DNA from 3 places in the Salinicoccus roseus genome. Region 1 is predicted to be linked to each of the others. Evidence: predicted binding sites of a transcription regulator. Region 1 holds the regulator's gene; each other region holds the start of a gene.
What was found. Region 1 encodes Rex, which represses fermentation and respiration genes when NADH is low (regulators of the CRP and FNR family bind a similar motif). Its sites were predicted from a motif close to TTGTGAAATATTTCACAA; they were not measured.
Positions count from the first base shown of each region.

Region 2: EDC33_RS02325 (TIGR04053 family radical SAM/SPASM domain-containing protein) is a predicted target of Rex. The motif match lies at 4,347-4,364, and genes of this name have one in related genera.
Region 3: EDC33_RS11245 (DoxX family membrane protein) is a predicted target of Rex. The motif match lies at 3,056-3,073, and genes of this name have one in related genera.

Region 1 covers NZ_RKQJ01000003.1:347,907-353,724, reverse strand. The annotation lists gene tsaD (tRNA (adenosine(37)-N6)-threonylcarbamoyltransferase complex transferase subunit TsaD) at 1-50, shown strand, start outside; gene EDC33_RS10935 (ABC-F family ATP-binding cassette domain-containing protein) at 344-2,257, opposite strand; gene EDC33_RS10930 (redox-sensing transcriptional repressor Rex) at 2,335-3,027, shown strand; gene EDC33_RS10925 (twin-arginine translocase TatA/TatE family subunit) at 3,068-3,304, shown strand; gene tatC (twin-arginine translocase subunit TatC) at 3,355-4,116, shown strand; gene EDC33_RS10915 (glycoside hydrolase family 32 protein) at 4,130-5,605, shown strand; gene EDC33_RS10910 (MurR/RpiR family transcriptional regulator) at 5,719-5,818, shown strand, end outside.
Region 2 covers NZ_RKQJ01000001.1:425,654-431,471, reverse strand. The annotation lists gene EDC33_RS02350 (TIGR04104 family putative zinc finger protein) at 1-301, shown strand, start outside; gene EDC33_RS02345 (YwiC-like family protein) at 441-1,169, shown strand; gene EDC33_RS02340 (cytidine deaminase family protein) at 1,252-1,644, shown strand; gene EDC33_RS02335 (carboxymuconolactone decarboxylase family protein) at 1,711-2,055, shown strand; gene EDC33_RS02330 (VOC family protein) at 2,115-3,023, opposite strand; gene EDC33_RS02325 (TIGR04053 family radical SAM/SPASM domain-containing protein) at 3,140-4,282, opposite strand; gene EDC33_RS02320 (hypothetical protein) at 4,436-4,780, shown strand; gene EDC33_RS02315 (PhoH family protein) at 4,890-5,818, shown strand, end outside.
Region 3 covers NZ_RKQJ01000004.1:54,749-60,566, forward strand. The annotation lists gene EDC33_RS11235 (NAD-dependent epimerase/dehydratase family protein) at 1-920, opposite strand, end outside; gene EDC33_RS11240 (DUF2254 domain-containing protein) at 1,052-2,344, opposite strand; gene EDC33_RS11245 (DoxX family membrane protein) at 2,490-3,008, opposite strand; gene EDC33_RS11250 (alpha/beta fold hydrolase) at 3,162-4,040, opposite strand; gene EDC33_RS11255 (YfiT family bacillithiol transferase) at 4,156-4,665, opposite strand; gene EDC33_RS11260 (YaiI/YqxD family protein) at 4,758-5,213, opposite strand; gene EDC33_RS11265 (DUF4385 domain-containing protein) at 5,273-5,719, opposite strand.

The DNA.
Region 1 (5,818 bases):
TCGATCTGAATGGCAGAAACTTCATCGATATAGAAGAATACAGTATATAGAAAGCCATGTCCCTTAATTTTGGGACATGGCTTTCTTGTATCATCCTTGATTGTCAATACGGAACATTTGTTTTAAACAGCCTGTGGATAACTTGTTGATAAAAATGTGAAAAGCTGTGTAAACGCCGCGGGGACTGGGGATATAAATGTGCACAACTATGTGCATAACTTATTACTCCTGTGGATGGATCGCTGCATTATGCAGTGCTGTGCACTTTCAGCTGTGAATAAAAATGTGGTTAAGTCCATTTCCCGTGACTTCCATTAAAATGGAACCTATGTTCGCAACAGGTTTATATCTCTTCCAGCTGTTCCTCCAATGCAGCCCATTCGATCATCAGTTCATCGAGCTGTGCCTTCTGCAGATTCAACTGCTCATTGTATTCTGAGGCCTTCTCATAGTCCTCATAAACTTCGGGTTCGGCAAGTCTTTGTTCGGTTGCTGAGATTTCTTCTTCCAACGCCTGGATGCGTTCCTCCATCCTGCTTGTGCTGCGCTTCAGCTTCTGCATCTCGTTCCTTTTCTGCTTCTGCTGTTCATAATCCGTGCCGTTCGGCCCTTTGTCCTCCTGATTCTCCACTTGGATTGCGAGGGAAGCCTGTTCTTCCTTCTTATGACGATAGTAGCTATAGTCTCCGTTGTAGGTCTGGAGATGCTGAAGATCCATCTCCACTATCTTGGTGGCGATGCGGTCGATGAAGTACCGATCATGGGAGACGAATAGTATGGTGCCGGGGAAGTTCTGGAGTGCCTCCTCCAGAACTTCCTTGCTGTCGATGTCCAGGTGGTTGGTGGGCTCATCAAGGATGAGCAGGTTATTCTTCTCGAGCATCAGTTTAGCCAGCTGGATGCGGGCCTTTTCCCCGCCGCTCAGATCGTTGACACTCTTCATCACCTCATCCTGCGTAAACAGGAAACGACCCAGCACTTTACGGACATCACTTTCATTCATGTTCGGATATTCATGCCACAGTTCTTCGAGGACATTCCTGTTGGAGGTGAATTCGGCCTGCTTCTGGTCATAGTAGCCGATGGAGACATTCGTGCCGTAGATGATTTCTCCCGCATGACGGGGCAGCTTCTTCGCAATGGTTTTGACGAGCGTGGATTTTCCTATGCCATTCGGACCGATGATCGCCAGCCGGTCCCCCTTATCGACGTTCAGGGTGATGCCGCTGTTCAGCGTCTCTTCATATCCGATGTCGAGGCTCTTGATACGGAGGACATCGTTTCCACTCTCCCTTTTTATATCGAAGGAGAAGCGTGCACTTTTTCTGTCGATCTGCGGCGTATCCATCCGGTCCATCTGCTCAAGCTTCTTGCGGCGGCTTTTTGCCATATTGCTCGTCGAAGCCCGTGCGATGTTCTTTTCGACGAAGGTTTCGAGCTGTTTGATCTCCTTCTGCTGATGTTCATAGGCTTTCATGCGAAGGCTGTAGTTCTTTTCCTTTTCCTTCACGTACTTTGTATAGTTCGAGTGATAGAGTGTCCCGCGGTTCATCTCCACCTCAAAGATCTTATCGACCGTGCGGTCGAGGAAGTAGCGGTCATGGCTGATGATTGCGATTGCACCCGTAAAACTGTTCAGGTACTGTTCAAGCCAAGCCACGGTGTCCATGTCCAGGTGGTTGGTCGGTTCATCGAGAAGGAGCAGGTCCGGTTTTGACAGCAGCATCTGCCCCAGGGCGAGGCGTGTCTTCTGGCCGCCCGAGAATGCATCTACGTTGCGGTCGAGGTCGTCCTTGGTGAAATTGAGTCCGGTGATGACAGTCTTGATCTGTGCATCGATCGTGTACCCTCCTTGCGACTCGAATGAATTCTGCAGGGTATCATAGCGTTCCACCTGCTCGCTGTAGGCAGGATCGTCGTAGTCATGTTCTGCCAGCCAGGTCGTCACTTTCTGCATTTCCTCCTGGATGCGGAGCAGGTGCGAGAACGGCCGCATCATTTCATCCCGCACAGTCTGGGAGGATTCCAGTGTCATCTGCTGGGTCAGGTAGCCGATGGAGATGCCTTTCGGAGTGGTGATCTGGCCCTCATCAAGCCCAAGTTCGCCTGCCATCATTTTCATGAGCGTGGTCTTTCCGGCACCGTTCTTCCCGACGATGCCGACGGTTTCGCCCTTTTTTATTTCAAGATTTATATTTTCAAAAATCATGTCTGTACCGAATGATTTCTTTACATTTCCCAATTGCATCACTATCATATTCATTACCTCACTTTCTTCAAGTCTACAATAAATAAATTAAAAAAACGATGAAATTAAACGGCATTGACTACACTATGAAAATCGAGATATGCTATAATATATCAACAGAGTGTAATAAACGAGGTGTGGGACATTTGAACAGTAAAAAGAAAATCCCAAATGCAACTATGAAACGTCTCCCTTTATACTATAGATTTTTTAAGAACTCTGAAAAATCCGGTGTGGACAGAGTCTCATCCAGAGAGATCAGTGAGGCATTGGATATTGACTCTGCCACTATAAGGCGAGACTTCTCCTATTTTGGGGAGCTTGGCAGAAAAGGGTACGGCTACAATGTCAAAAGCCTTCTGAACTTCTTCATGGAACACATCCAGGGGAATGAAGTGAAGAATGTTGCGATCATTGGTGCCGGCAATCTGGGCAGCGCGTTATTAAACTACAAATTCAGTAATATAAATGATAGAATGAACGTAGTTGCCGCCTTTGACAGCAATGATGAAATTGTTGGAACATCCATCAACGATACATTAGTATATCATCCAGATGAACTTGAAGATATGGTCAGTAGACATAACATAGACGTTGCGATACTCACCCTGCCGGCAGAGGTCAGCCAGGCGATGGCTGAACGGCTTGTAGATGCGGGCATCAAGGGTATACTCAACTTCACACCTATCAGATTGGACGTAAATGATGGAATCTATGTACACAATATAGATTTGAGTGTTGAATTGCAGGCGCTATTCTTTTATATGAAACATATCTAGGAGGGGTAATATGCTCGAAATGTTTATGCCGGGGACGCTTATGGCAGTAGGGCCGACAAGTATGATTGTAATCGCTGTGGTAGCATTGATCATATTCGGACCCAAGAAGCTTCCTCAGTTCGGACGCGCAATGGGCTCCACTTTAAAGGAATTTAAAGACGCAACCAAGGGCCTTGCTACGGACGATGATGACGAAGAAGAAGAACTCGAGAGAAAAAAGCAGCCGAAGAAAATTGAAGCAGTTGAAGTTGAAAAAGCTGAAGAAACAAAAGTATAGAGATTTGGAGGTGGCGAAAGCCACCTTTTTTTAAAGAGGTGAAAAGTAAGATGACAGACTCGGAAAAAAAAGAATTTACCGAGCACCTGGAAGAGTTGAGGAAGCGTCTGCTCATTGTCATGTATTTCTTTGTCGGCGCGTTGATTATAGGGTTTTTCCTCTCCAAGCCACTGATATACCAGATGCAGAATGCCCCATGGGCAGAGTCGATCCAAATGCACGCATTCCAGGTCACGGACCCGTTGAAGATCTATCTGCTCGTGATCGTCATAATCGGTCTTGTAGTGGTATTGCCGGTCATCATGTACCAGCTGTGGGCATTTGTGGCACCGGGATTGTACGGAAATGAACGGAAGTTGACGCTGAGCTACATACCGATCGTCATGATCCTCATGCTGATCGGCATGGCTTTCGGCTACTTCGTACTTGTCCCTTATATCATCCAGTTCACTTTCGAGCTTTCGGAAGATATGGGAATCGAGACGACCATCGGCATCAACCAGTATTTCGGCTTCCTCTTCAGGACAGTCCTGCCATTCGGTGTCATATTCCAGATGCCGATCCTGGTGCTTTTCCTGACACAGCTTGGCCTGTTGACACCGATGTTCCTAAAGAAGAACAGAAAGTATGCCTATTTCATCCTGCTGGTGATTGCGGCGCTTATTGCCCCACCAGATCTGATGACGCATATCATGCTGACGATACCAATGATCGTACTATACGAAATCAGCATATACATTTCAAAAATCGGCTATCGGAGGCATTTGAAGGCAGAACAGAAGGCAATAGAAGAATCTTTGGATTCCGACTAGGGAGGTATTCAGGGTGAAATTCGATTCGAACACTGAAGCGTTTAAAGCGTTGGGAGAAGCGGACAATGACTCATTGAATGAACGGCTTGAAAAGGCACAGGATGACCAGTGGAGGCAGAAATACCATGTACAGCCCATCGCCGGCAGCATGAATTCGATTGCCGGATTCGTCCACCACGAGGGCTTGTACCATATCTTCTATCAATGGTCCCCCTTTGCCGACAAAAGAACGAGATGCCTATATCATGTGACTTCGGATGACCTTGTTTATTTTGAGAACAGGGGAATAGTAAAGATGTTGTCGGACGGAGCCTATTCAGGCTCCGCTTTTGTAATGGAAGAAGATATCCACCTCTACCACACTGAAGTGCGTTCGAACACGGTGTATCAGCAATATACCCCCTTCACAACACAGGCTGGTGCCCTTCATCCGGGCAGGACGGTACCGGTCATCAAAGGCGTACCGCCCGAGTACGGCTGGTTGATGAAGGATCCGAAAGTCTGGCATGAGGATGGCAGGCATTTCATGCTGCTCGGGGCCGCTTCCCCGGAAGATTACGGCCGCCTCCTCGTCTTTGAAGGGGAGACACCTTCGTCTTTCGAGTACAGGGGTGAATTGAAGACCGGACTCGACCAGTTCGGCTTCATGTGGGAGGCACCGGATTATTTTGAATTGGACGGCCACCAGGTATTCATGTTCTGTCCGCAGGGGCTCGACAAGTACAGGAACAACTATTGGAACATCTATCAGTCGGGCTATATCATCGGTGAGGCGGACTGCGAAGCATTGACACTCGACCATGGCCCGTTCCATGAACTGGACCATGGCTTCGATTTCTATGCACCAAAGACGCTCCGCAATGGGAATGGCGAACGTCTGATGATCGGCTGGATGGGGATGAAGGAGACGGCCTATCCGACCGGGGAGGCTTGGTCGCATTGTCTGACCCTGCCCCGCGAATTGTCGATTGAGGAAGGGAGATTGAAGCAGAGGCCGGCTGCGTCACTCAGGAAACTGAGGGAAGCGGAGATGACCGCTGAAGGTTATTTCAACCACCGCCCAAAAAAAGTGAGGGATTTCTACGGGGACAGCTACGAACTCGTCATGGATATCCTTGAGAACGACGCGACCCGCATCCATATCGATCTGAGGGTGAGCAGAAGGGAGCAGACGAGCCTGATCTATGAGACGGATACTCAGACACTTATTCTGGATACGGCCTTCAGCGGTGCAATGCCCGAGAATGTGGACGGAACAGACAGGAAGGTTGTTCTTGATTCTCCGCTTGCAAGCCTTCATATATTCGTTGATGTCTCAAGCATCGAAATCTTCGCCAATGACGGGGAAGCGGTAATGACGGCACGCATCTTCCCCTCCGATAGAGCGACGGGCATGGAGGTATCTACGGAAATCGGAAGCTGCCATGTCAAGATGACCAGATACAGTTTGAAGCAGCTGTCTTTAAAACCGGTGCTCGATCATAGGTAGAGTAAATGTAATTTCAGTATTCAAACATAAATTAATTTCAATTCTGCTTATAATTGATTGATTATTTTGTTATTATTAATCTACACAAGCTAGGGTGAGAGGAGAGGGAAGACATGTTTTCGGTATTGAGCCAGATTCGTAAACGATTTGAATATATGACCCCAGTGGAGCAGCGCATTGCAAATTTCATGCTGGACAACCCCACGAAAGTGA
Region 2 (5,818 bases), on a different contig from region 1:
AAATTGTGGAGATAATTGGAACGTAAGGGCAACACTCAAGCGATATACAACATCCACCCCGGGAATGCCATGTCCATCGTGCGGGGAAGTACAGTACCTGTCCAGGGAATATAGGGAACGCAGTATGCTCGTGACGCTGCTCATCCCTTTGCTGATGCTGATTCCGGCTTTCTTCAACATTCCCGTCGTCGCAATGGCAATAGTGTTCGTTGCAGCTTTTACCGCAATCGCCGTCATCCATCTGGCCACCATCGAGCTGGCGGATGAGCAGGAAACATGGCGGCAGAGACTGTATGAGTAATATATAAGTTAGAGAAAACGATTTTCAATGAAGGGCTGCCTGATTCAGGCAGCCCTTGTTTATTTATTCACAAAAATGTTATTTTCTGATCCTCTCCGCGATATTGCCCCGTAATATAATGGGGGCAAGAGGTGAGACGATGAAATTCAAAAAACAGAATCAGCATGGGGCATGGGCGATGGTGTTCATGCCATTGGTTATCGGTATGGTGGCCGGAGGGTTCCATCCGGCACAGCTTTTCTACATGGCAGGCTGGCTAATGATCTTCTTCATGGCGGACCATGTACTGTTCTTCATAAAGAAAAGGCGAAAGGGGGAGTATGGCTACCTGAAGGCGGCGGCTTTATTCTTTGTCCTTTCAGCAGCCCTGTTCATCTATCCATTGATGGTCGACTACCGCATATTCTTCTTTTTCCTCATGATGCTGCCTTTCGGTGCAGTGAACGTATACTTTGCGTCGATCAGGAATGAACGCAACATCTTCAATGACATATCCGCCATCACAATCTTTGCGCTCGCAGGAGGCGGCATCGCGTTCCTCAATCTGCATGTGCTGTCGTGGCCGGTGATATTCGTCAGCATCATCAGCATACTGTTCTTTACGAGCACAGCCCTTTTTGTCAAGACGATGATCCGGGAGAAGAAGAATCCGAAGTACAGGATTGCGTCGTATGCCTATCATGGAATTGTGTTCATCATCATGCTCAGCGCACACTGGATATTGGCACTCGCCTTCCTGCTCAGCCTGGTACGGGCCGTGGCACTATACGGCCGGGGCTGGAAGATGAAGCAGATCGGCATTCTGGAGATTGTGCATGCAGTATGGATGACCACACTCGTATCCGTACACATCACCAATTTCATGTGATGCATAAGCATGGGGACCGGAAGGTCCCCATGCTTCTTTGATATAATGGGGTCAGAGGGATTGTGAAGAGGGGGCTATTAATGTGGATGACCTTTATGGGATTGCCAGAGAGAGGCTGAACACCAGAACGACGAGCAGGGAAGGGAAAATGGGACACGTTGCAGCAGCGCTTATGACTGCAGAAGGCAATATATATACAGGTGTCGCGCTCGATCTGCCATCTTCCATCGGCTTCTGTGCAGAGCATTCTGCGATTGCTGCAATGGTGACTGCCGGTGAATATGATGTCGCGAGAATCATAGCTGTACATGAGGATGGCAGCATCCTTCCTCCCTGTGGCAGGTGCCGGGAGCTGATCAACCAGGTCGGTGAGGACAACTACGGGTGTGAAATCGGACTCTCAGGCAGGACTGTCCGTCTGGAGGAACTGCTGCCTGAGAGATGGGATGAAAAATATCTTCATCCGGATGTTTAGGCAGACATTCCGCAGCAGGCTGTAGTAATATATGAAGCATACTTAATGTTGGAAAGGTGATAGGATATGACACATTTCAATGAAATCAACACCGTTGCCCAGGGCAACACGAAACGGCTCCAGAAAACCATCCCGGATACGATGAAGAGTTTTAAAGATCTTCAGGATGCGGCCTATAAATCCGGTGCACTGGATAAGAAGACGAAGGAGTTTGCCGCACTGGCCTACGCAATCGCAGACAAGTGTGAAGGATGCATCGGCAATCATGTGAACAAGCTGATCAAGCTCGGTGCAACGCGTGAAGAGGTTGCTGAAATTGCAGGGGTGGCCATCGTCATGGGCGGCGGTCCCGGCAGTGTATATGGCGGCAAGGCCCTCCAGGCATATGACGATGCTACAGAAGAGGATTGAGCAGCCAGGCAGAAAAAAGGGACCAGATGGATTGCTATCCATCTGGTCCCTTTCCTGTGTCAACTTTCATACGCCTGTTTCAGTGCTTCAAGGTCGATCTTCTTCATCTCGAGGAAAGCCTGAGTGACTTTCCGTAACTGTTCCGGTGAGCCATTCGAAATCATCTTATTCATTTCCTTCGGGATGATCTGCCATGATACACCGAATTTGTCCTTGAGCCAGCCGCACTGTTCCGCTTCCGGCTCTGCGGATAACGCGTTCCAGTAGTAGTCGACCGCCTTCTGGTCCTCACATAGCACCATAAGGGAGATCGCTTCATTGAAGTTGAATTCATGCGGGCCGGCACTGTCCATTGCGGAGAACCACTGGCCTTCGATCATGAAATCGGAGTACATTACGGAGCCGGGCAGGTGAGGAGGCGTATCCTCCGGAAATCTGGCGATTTCCCCCATGCGGGAGTTTTCGAAGACTGAAAGATAGAATTCCAAGGCGTCTTCGCATTTCCTGAGATTCTGATCGATGAACATCAGGGAAGGGACGATATTCGGCCAATCGCCCGTCTCGGGACCTCCAAGTATGAGCTGCCATGAGACTCCAAACTTGTCCTCGACCCAGCCGTATTTCTTGCTGAAGGGGTATTCATCGAGCGGCATCAGTGCAGTGCCACCGTCAATCAAAGCGTTCCAGGTCTTCTCCAGATTCCGCTCTGCCTCCTCATCTTTTAAGGGGTCGAAATTGATGAAGAAAGAGATGGATGGGTTGAACGTGAAGTAGGGGCCCGCGTTGATGACCATGAATTTATAGCCATAGAGTTCAAAAGAAAGCTGCTGTGCATCACCGGACGGCGTATCGTGCAATGTCGTACGGTCGGTAAGCTTTGATTCCGGGAATATGGACATGTAGAATTCGACTGCGTCTTCTGCTTCCGTGTCAAACCATAGGTGGGGGACGATAAGTTGGTTTTCCATGGATATCCCTCCTATTTCTTATAGCCATTATAACAGTATTAAAGAGTAAAAATACACTGATACACACAGAAAGGGCACGCTATAGCGTTCCCTTTCAAGTCGTTGATGTCACCCGGTCAGTTCTCCGTGACCTTCTTTTTCTTTTTTCGGTAGGCTTTCGGTATATATACACAGTAAGGCTCGCTCTCAAGGTAATCTCCAGTGGCGGCATAGGCCCTTGAGCGGGAGCCGCCGCAGACATGCCTGAATTCGCAGACGCCGCATTTGCCCTTATAAAGGTCAGGGTTCCTGAGGCTTTTGAGTATCGGCGAGTTCCTGTATATGTCGGACAGCTTGTCGACGCGCACGTTGCCGCAGTTGACCGGCAGCAATCCACTTGGATAGACATGGCCGATGTGCGAAATGAAGACGAATCCATTGCCGTCGTTGACGCCTTTCGGTGCGCGTCCAAGGCCATCGATCGTACCTGTTTTGCCTTCGCTGAGGGCATCCATGTAGCGGATCTGCGCATCGGGATCCTTATTCTTACGCATCTGATCCTGTATGACCACCCGGCGGTAGTGCTGGGCGGCTGTCGTCTTGATGTCGAAAGGGACTTCGTCCTTGATCTTATTCAGCCATCTGAATACCTGCTCATGCTGGGCGGGGGTGATCATATCCTCGTTCTTCCCACGTCCTGTCGGTACGAGGAAGAACACGCTCCACAGCACGCAGTTGAGGGATTCGACCATCTCCCTCATTTCTTCAAGGTATTCGATGTTATAGTTTGAAATCACCGTATTGATCTGAAGCGGCATACCAAGTTCGTTCAGATAGCTGATGGCTTTCATCGTCAAGTCGAAGCTTCCTTCAGTCCCTCTGAAATGGTCATGGACCTGCTTGTTATGGCCGTCCAGGCTGAATGCCCATCGGCTCAGTCCGACATCCTTCGCCTTCTGCATCGCTTCCTTCGTGACATTCGGTGTGGCGCTCGGCGTCATCGAAACCCTGACACCTTTTTCCACGGCATATTCTGCAAGTTCGAATACATCCGTCCGCATCAGCGGATCTCCGCCGGTGAATACGAGCATCGGGTACTCCATTGCGGCGATATCGTCTATAAGCCGCTTGCCTTCTTCAGTGGACAGTTCGTAGGGATTGCGTTCAACCTGTGCTTCAGCCCTGCAGTGCAGGCAATGCAGTTCACATGCGCGCGTCAATTCCCAAATGACTATGAAAGGGACTTCGTTGAAGTCCGGAATTCTGATTTCTGGTTTCATTACCATCGCTCCTTTACCTGTTACTTCCAATATAAATCAAAGTGATCAGAAAACAATTGATATTTTGTGACAAAATTAACAATGTAAATCCTTGTTCATCATATTGTAATAACTTGCGGGGCGGGTAAAAGGTATTGGAAGGAGGGGATCTCAATGGAAACCATCATTACAGGGAAGGGTGTACACATACTTTTTCCAAAGGACTGCGGCAATGCACCGAAAAAACGCCTGTTGATTGATGCACTGGCTGCCTTTATTGAAGGGGACCATGCTGAACTCGAGGAACGGTTGGATACGGACAAGGTCCGCCTACCATCGCTTCCGGAAGGTGTAAAGGAAGTCAAAGTCCATCGGGTGATTACGCATGGGAAGGAGGCGGGGATGCACCTGACCATAGACTTTGCTGATCGGAAACAGGTGGAAGCAGGAGCCTTCCTGTCTTTCAGAAGTGCTGCGAATAATATCATTTCTGAACTGGACGTACTGGTGATGAAATGATCTTCCGGGACTTTCTGGAACCATCCCTACCTGCACTAATTCATTGCAGTAGCGGTGGCTTAGTGGTAAATTTAAGGGGAAAGAGACTTTCTGAAAAAGGGGTTTACGCATGCCTAATATTATAAATATAGACAGCCTGGACGAGGCTCAGGCACTTATAGGTGCAAATGATCAGCATATTACTTTTCTGGAAGAGGAGTTCGATGTGACGATCCACACCCTCGGCAATGAAATCACCGTTGATGGTGCTGATGATCAAAACGTCGAATTGACGGAAGATGTACTGATCAACCTGCTTAAAATCATCCAGCGGGGGATGTCCATCAATCTCAGGGACGTCCAGTCTGCAGCGATGATGGCACGCAAGGGTACGATCGAATACCTTGCGGATCTCTATAATGAAGAGATCGCCCGTGATGTAAAAGGGAAGAGCATCCGTGCGAAGACGACCGGGCAGCGCCTGTATATAGAAAACATCAAACGCCATGACCTGACATTCGGCATCGGCCCTGCAGGTACAGGCAAGACATTCCTCGCTGTCGTACTGGCTTGCCAGATGCTCCGTGAAAATAGTGTGAAACGGATCGTTCTGACACGTCCAGCGGTGGAAGCAGGGGAGAACCTGGGCTTCCTGCCGGGCGACCTCAAGGAAAAGGTGGATCCCTATCTTCGGCCGCTCTATGATGGCCTCCACACGGTACTCGGCGCAGAGCAGACGGACCGCCTCATAGAACGCGGTGTCATAGAGGTGGCGCCGCTTGCCTACATGCGTGGCCGGACTTTGAATGAGGCATTTGTAATTCTGGATGAAGCACAGAATACTACAGAAATGCAGATGAAGATGTTCCTCACACGGCTCGGATTCGGATCGAAGATGGTCGTCACCGGCGACGAGACGCAGATCGATCTCCCGGGATCCACGAAGAGCGGTCTTGTCGAATCCGTCAGGCTGCTTTCCGATGTCAGGGGAATCGCAGTGAATAAGATGGATGAATCGGATGTCGTACGCCATCCACTTGTATCAAAAATCATCAAAGC
Region 3 (5,818 bases), on a different contig from region 1:
CCTTTTTTGGTGCTTGAATCTATTTCATCATCCAGCGCGATACGGACACTGTCCTTGAAGCTCGTTGGTGCATCTGATATGCCCTCTACGCAGTTCTCATCCCTCATCACCATGTTATGCGAAAGACTTTCAAGTAATGGGTAGACCATCTCTTTCGGCTTCTGCGCAATCAGGCTGACCCAGAGCTTGGAAAGTGTGATCGGGATGATCGGCACATCGATCATCGGCAGCTTTTTGCCCATGACTTCCGCCGTCTCTTCAAAAAGTTGTCTGTAGGACTTTTCCTCGGGCCCGCCGATATCGATGGATTCATTTCGGCTGGACTCCCTTTCGATTACCCGAGTCAAACCTGTAATGACATCCTTCAGTGCCACCGGGTGCGTCCTGTTGTATGCCCAGGATGGGAGCAGAAGCCCCGGCAGGCGCTTCACCAGGTTGTGGAGGATCGGGAAGGAAGACCCCTTCGGTCCCACAATCAGTCCGGCACGCAGTGTGGTCACGGGAATCCCGTAGGCACCAAGTATCCTTTCACATTCCAGTCGGCTTGCCAGGTGTTCTGAAAGTGTATCATCATCCGGAATGATGCCGCTCAGATAGACGATCCGCTTCACGCCCTTCTGCTTGGCAGCCCATGCGAAATTATCTGCGAGTATCGCATCCATATCTGCGAACTTCGCCTGCGAAAGCTTTGATGAGGGCTGCATGGAATGGACGAGGTATACTGCAATATCTATATCCTCCATCACATTCTCGATATCTATCTGTGAATAGAGATCCGCTTCCTTCCATGTGACATTCTCTTCGTCTTCCTTATTATCCGCATGTCTGGAGATCGCTATGATCTCATGATTTTCTTTGAGCTTCTCCAGAAGATTTCCGCCAATATATCCGGACGCACCGGTCAGTAATATTCTCATCAACATTCATCCCCTTTTCTTCTTTTCAATACGTACTTATACCCTGAAATGAAATATTTAGACCAGCCACTAGAAATCCGCATTAAAAATGGTACCCCACTCCCATCGGGTACCATTCCATCAATATGTCCATATTACTCCGCCCTGTTCAACGCTTCACTTAAACGGACTTGCCTCTCATTGATATATTTGTAATCAATATCATACAGTACACCCTCATCGAAACCATCATATACATAGCGGCTGAATGCTTCTATATCCCGCTTCACATCATCTGTACTATTCAGGGCGATATTCTCGAGAGCCTCAATGAGCGTCCTGAGGATCGTCACATCCTGCCTCCCGTAGAAACTGATCTGCGACAGCATCTTATAGAGTTTATCTTCCACACTGCTTCTTCTAACCACCAGTCGTCCCAGATGCTTTTCATCATTGTATATGACGTACGTACCGGTATATTTGAAATTCTTTATGAGCGCTTCGGAAAGGTAGTGGATGCACTGGACAGCGGTGTTGGGGTCATTGATCCCGGGGGACAGCGCACGTATCGCAACATCCACAATCTTCTGCAGGCCATAGTCGACATCCTGATATACGCTCCGTTCCTTGCCGAGCTCAATATTCCTGATCAGACTGTCCGGGATTTCAGTCCCTTCATCGTGATGGATGGTGATAAGGATGGTAGAGGTCGTCACAAACTCCCCCACCAGCTGCTCGACATGGATGACAGCCCCGTTCTCCTCGGCCCATTCAAACAGCCTGTCATGGTTCATGAACTGAATGAATCCGAAGTCTTCGGACTGGAGTGCAGTCGTCGCGTCATACGACTCCACCACCTCCGGCTTCAGCCCGCTTACTGCAACATGATCCTGATCGATCCTCTTTTCTTCCTTTTCTATCTCGTCCTTCACATCCTCGACGAGAGAATTGATGAGGTTGCTGACCTGTATGCTGGAAGCGACGAAATGGATGAAGTACGCAAAGAAGAAAAGGCAGAGTACGGCAAGCATGACCGCCACAATCGCCGAAATGACTTCCCCTTCGAATGTGGCCTGCTGCATGAAGGCCAGGGACAGGATCGAATACAGAAAACCGCCCATGAAGACACCAAGGACCCGCATCGTCCTCCTGTCATTCACAAAGTTGGTGAGCACCCGTGGGGAGAACTGGGATGAATATGTAGTCAGCACTACCATGATGGTGGAGAACGTAATCGTTGTCATCGTCAACAGTGCCCCCGAAATCGAACCGAGGATCTCTTTGGCCAGATCGACCGATGTCGCCAGGAAAAACGCCAGCTCGAAGTTGAGCAGCGGCAGTATCTTCATGTCTATGTAGACGACAATCAGAGCCAAAGCAAGCGCCATCAGACAATAGATCACAGGAATGACCCATATGCTGTTTCTTATTGTTTTCAGGAATTTCATCATCATACCCCATTTTCATAGCTGTTAAATCAATCATAACCGGGATGGGGTGAATACTCAATAGAAGGTCAGGGACGACCCACGGGAATGAGACGCGGCAAAAGACCCGGCTCCATATGGAACTGGGTCCTTGATGAAACATGAACTATTCAGTCACTTCGCGCTTTCTCGTCGGGAACTTGAACCTGCGGGATGTGCCATCTTCATTCTCACGATACAGGAAGTGGTCCACTCCGAGGCTTCCCGCCTTGTGGCCTCCAGCAAGTATGACCAAGCCGATGAGGATGTAGAGCGGGTTTACTGAGACTGTGCCTGCAAACAGGAATGCGAAGTTCATCATCAGTCCGAAGAATGCAGCATATGCGGTCAGTCCCCCGAGAAGCAATCCGAGTCCGACAAGCACTTCACCCCATGGAATCATGACGTTGACGATCGGTGCCATCGGCAGAAAGACATTTTCCACAAGGAATGTATACCACGGATAGACTGCACTGCCGTCCGGACCGACTACAGGATTCTGGACTGCATTCTGCAGATATCCTGAAGCATCGAAGCCATTCATCACTTTGCCCAAACCACTCGTAAACCAGCCAAACCCGAGGAATATCCTCAAAATAAGTAATACATATTTGCTCGCCTTATTTTCCCTAAACCGTCTGATCATTTGTATTTCTCCTCTCTGTTATCCGTTCTTTTCTATAGGTTCATTATATGTGAATATTATCACATATGCAATAGTTTTTGTTATTTTTTTCACATTAATTTGCGTCATTAAGGAAAATAAAAAAGCACAGCCGTAGGCTGCGCAGAATGATGATCAACTTATGATCTGGGAAGCGGTTTTATTCAGGAAGCGGAGGAGTTGGTCATTGACGAATTCAGGCTGTTCCTGATGGACCCAATGTGTCGCATCCTCGACCCAGATTACAGCATCGCTGTCGATGAGCTTAAGGCTCTCCTCTGCCAGCTTGCTGGAAAGGAACTGGTCACCTTTGCCCCATATGATCTTTACGGGCACTTCGATATCGTGCTTCCGCCCACTCTTCATGCTGGAGGGCATTGCACGATACCAGTTCAGCATGCTCGTCAGCGTCTTGGGCCTTGCCCAAGCAATCTTATATGCACCAAGCTCCTCTTCTGTGAATGTCCCTTTTCTACTCGTCATCTTAAGGGCCTGCTCCATATACCGGTAATCGTTGCTGCTCATGATCTTCTCCGGTACTTTCGGAATCTGGAAGAACAGCATGTATGAGCTCCTCAGCCACTGCAGGGGTGTCGTCAGCATGACTTTGGGAAATACCGGCAAGTGCGGCATGTTGATTGCCACAAAGCCCCGAACCAGTTCGGGATGCGTGCTCACCAGATGCCAGCCTACCGCACCGCCCCAATCGTGGCCGATGATGGCTGCATCCTTATGTCCAAAGTAGTGGATGAGCCCGATGATATCATTCCTGAGCGTATCGATGTGGTAAGCCCTGACCCCATCCGGCTTGTCACTTTTATTATATCCACGCTGGTCGGGGGCGACGACCCTATATCCCGCTTCGGCCAACTCACGGATCTGTCTTCTCCAGCTGAACCAGAACTCGGGGAAACCATGGAGCAATATCACCAGAGCTCCATCCTTGGGGCCGGAAACTGCAACATGGAGTCCCACTCCATTCGTCTCGATATGCTCGAAATCGATGTTCATCATGATACCCTCCATTTCCTAATATGAAGCCGTTTTGCCGTTCTTTTATTTATTCCCGGTCTAGGGCCTCACTAAGCACAATCTGGAAAGCCGGAGGCAATCATGCGATTCCAACAGATTATTTGGACAATGCGATCTTAATATGTTCCAGGTGATGCTCTTCATGCCATGCGAGTTTCGCCACTTTTGTTGCTACAGTGATCTTACCGTTCGTCTCATGGATGAAATATCGGTCCAACTGCGCCTCCGTCAGGTTGCGCGCCACTTCTGTGATGCGTGCGTTCATCCCTTCGAGCATTCTGATGGACGCCTCTACAGGAAGTTCAGTATCCGGCTGCACCGCCCATTCCTCCTGGAGAAAGCCGGGCACCGTCGGTGCATCGTCCGTAAGTGCCAGTTTCAGGCGCTGATACATATTCAATTGAGAATCCGCAATATGGTGAACAAGCTGCCTTACCGTCCAACTCCCTTCACGATAGGTTTTTGATAGATCTTCTTCATCCAGATCATCGACTGTTCCCCTCAGCTGGCCTGTATAGGACTCGATCTGATCCGCCCACTCTTGTACATTTTCAAGCGTTGGTGTTTCTGGTACATCCAGTTTACCTATTGGAAACTTAACATCCATTAAAATTCTCCTCCCATAACAATGTCTTCCATTTCAATATACTATACATCCAGCTTCGATTTCGATTGTACGCTCAAAGCGATGAATAAAAACTATCCTTTATCCACTGTACTCCCGATCTTCTGGCGGAACAGCTTGAGGAAAGCTTCCTTGTCCTCCTTTGAGAATGGCTTCGGTCCCTTCGTCCGCCCGCCGCCTTTACGTATCATGCTGCCCATATAACGCGTCTCAAGCAGATGATCGATATTCCTGGCGTCATATTCAAATCCTTTATGATGGAGTACTGTGCATCCCTTCGGCAGAAGCAGGGAAGCAAGCCCGTAGTCCTGGGTCACCACGATATCATCCGCTGCTGCGAGCTGCACCACTTTGAAGTCCGCAGCATCCGGACCCGCTTCCACATAGACAGCCCGGACATGATCAGGCAATTCCTGGGTGGAATAGTGCGACAGACTCGACACCAATACGACCGGCACCTGCCTGTCCCCTGTTTCTTTTATGATGATGTCCTTCACCGGACACGCATCCGCATCAACAATCACTTTCATCCAATCACCTTTCCTTAATGACACCTTGGAGACGGAAGTAAATTGGAACAGGCGTCATCTCATCCGTACTTCTTCTGATGTGCCTTCTTCAGCTTGAGGTAATCTTCGTCCTCCCGCACCGTCTTCCATTTCTCTTCAAAGATCGCGGCCGATTCGGCCTTCTTCTCGTCAATATCCCGTTCGTTCACTTCACCATTCTTGTCGTACTTCCTTCCACCTTTATAATTGGCATACCGTCGGGAGCGCGTATATCCCATCTGGAGGAATTTCCTCGCCATGTCCATCCCGACAAAGTCGTCCTTTTCCTTATAGTCCAGATACATCTGATAGATCTTATCCGAGGATTCCCGGGCAATCTCAGGCGTCTTGAAACGCCAGTGCGGGAGTATTTCACTTTTATAGGGTTCCACCATCAGCACTCCCTGCTCGCCTCTTCCCACTCTGTAGAGTTCAGGCTGTTCACGAAAGTCGATGTTGTCAAAATCCAGGTCGTAGTCGAAAGCCATTCATATCCCTCCAGATATATTTTTATTGGTAAATGTCATCTTTATATATACCCTTATTCCAGAAGGTTTGAACTTCCCTACCCGGTATTGACTATATGT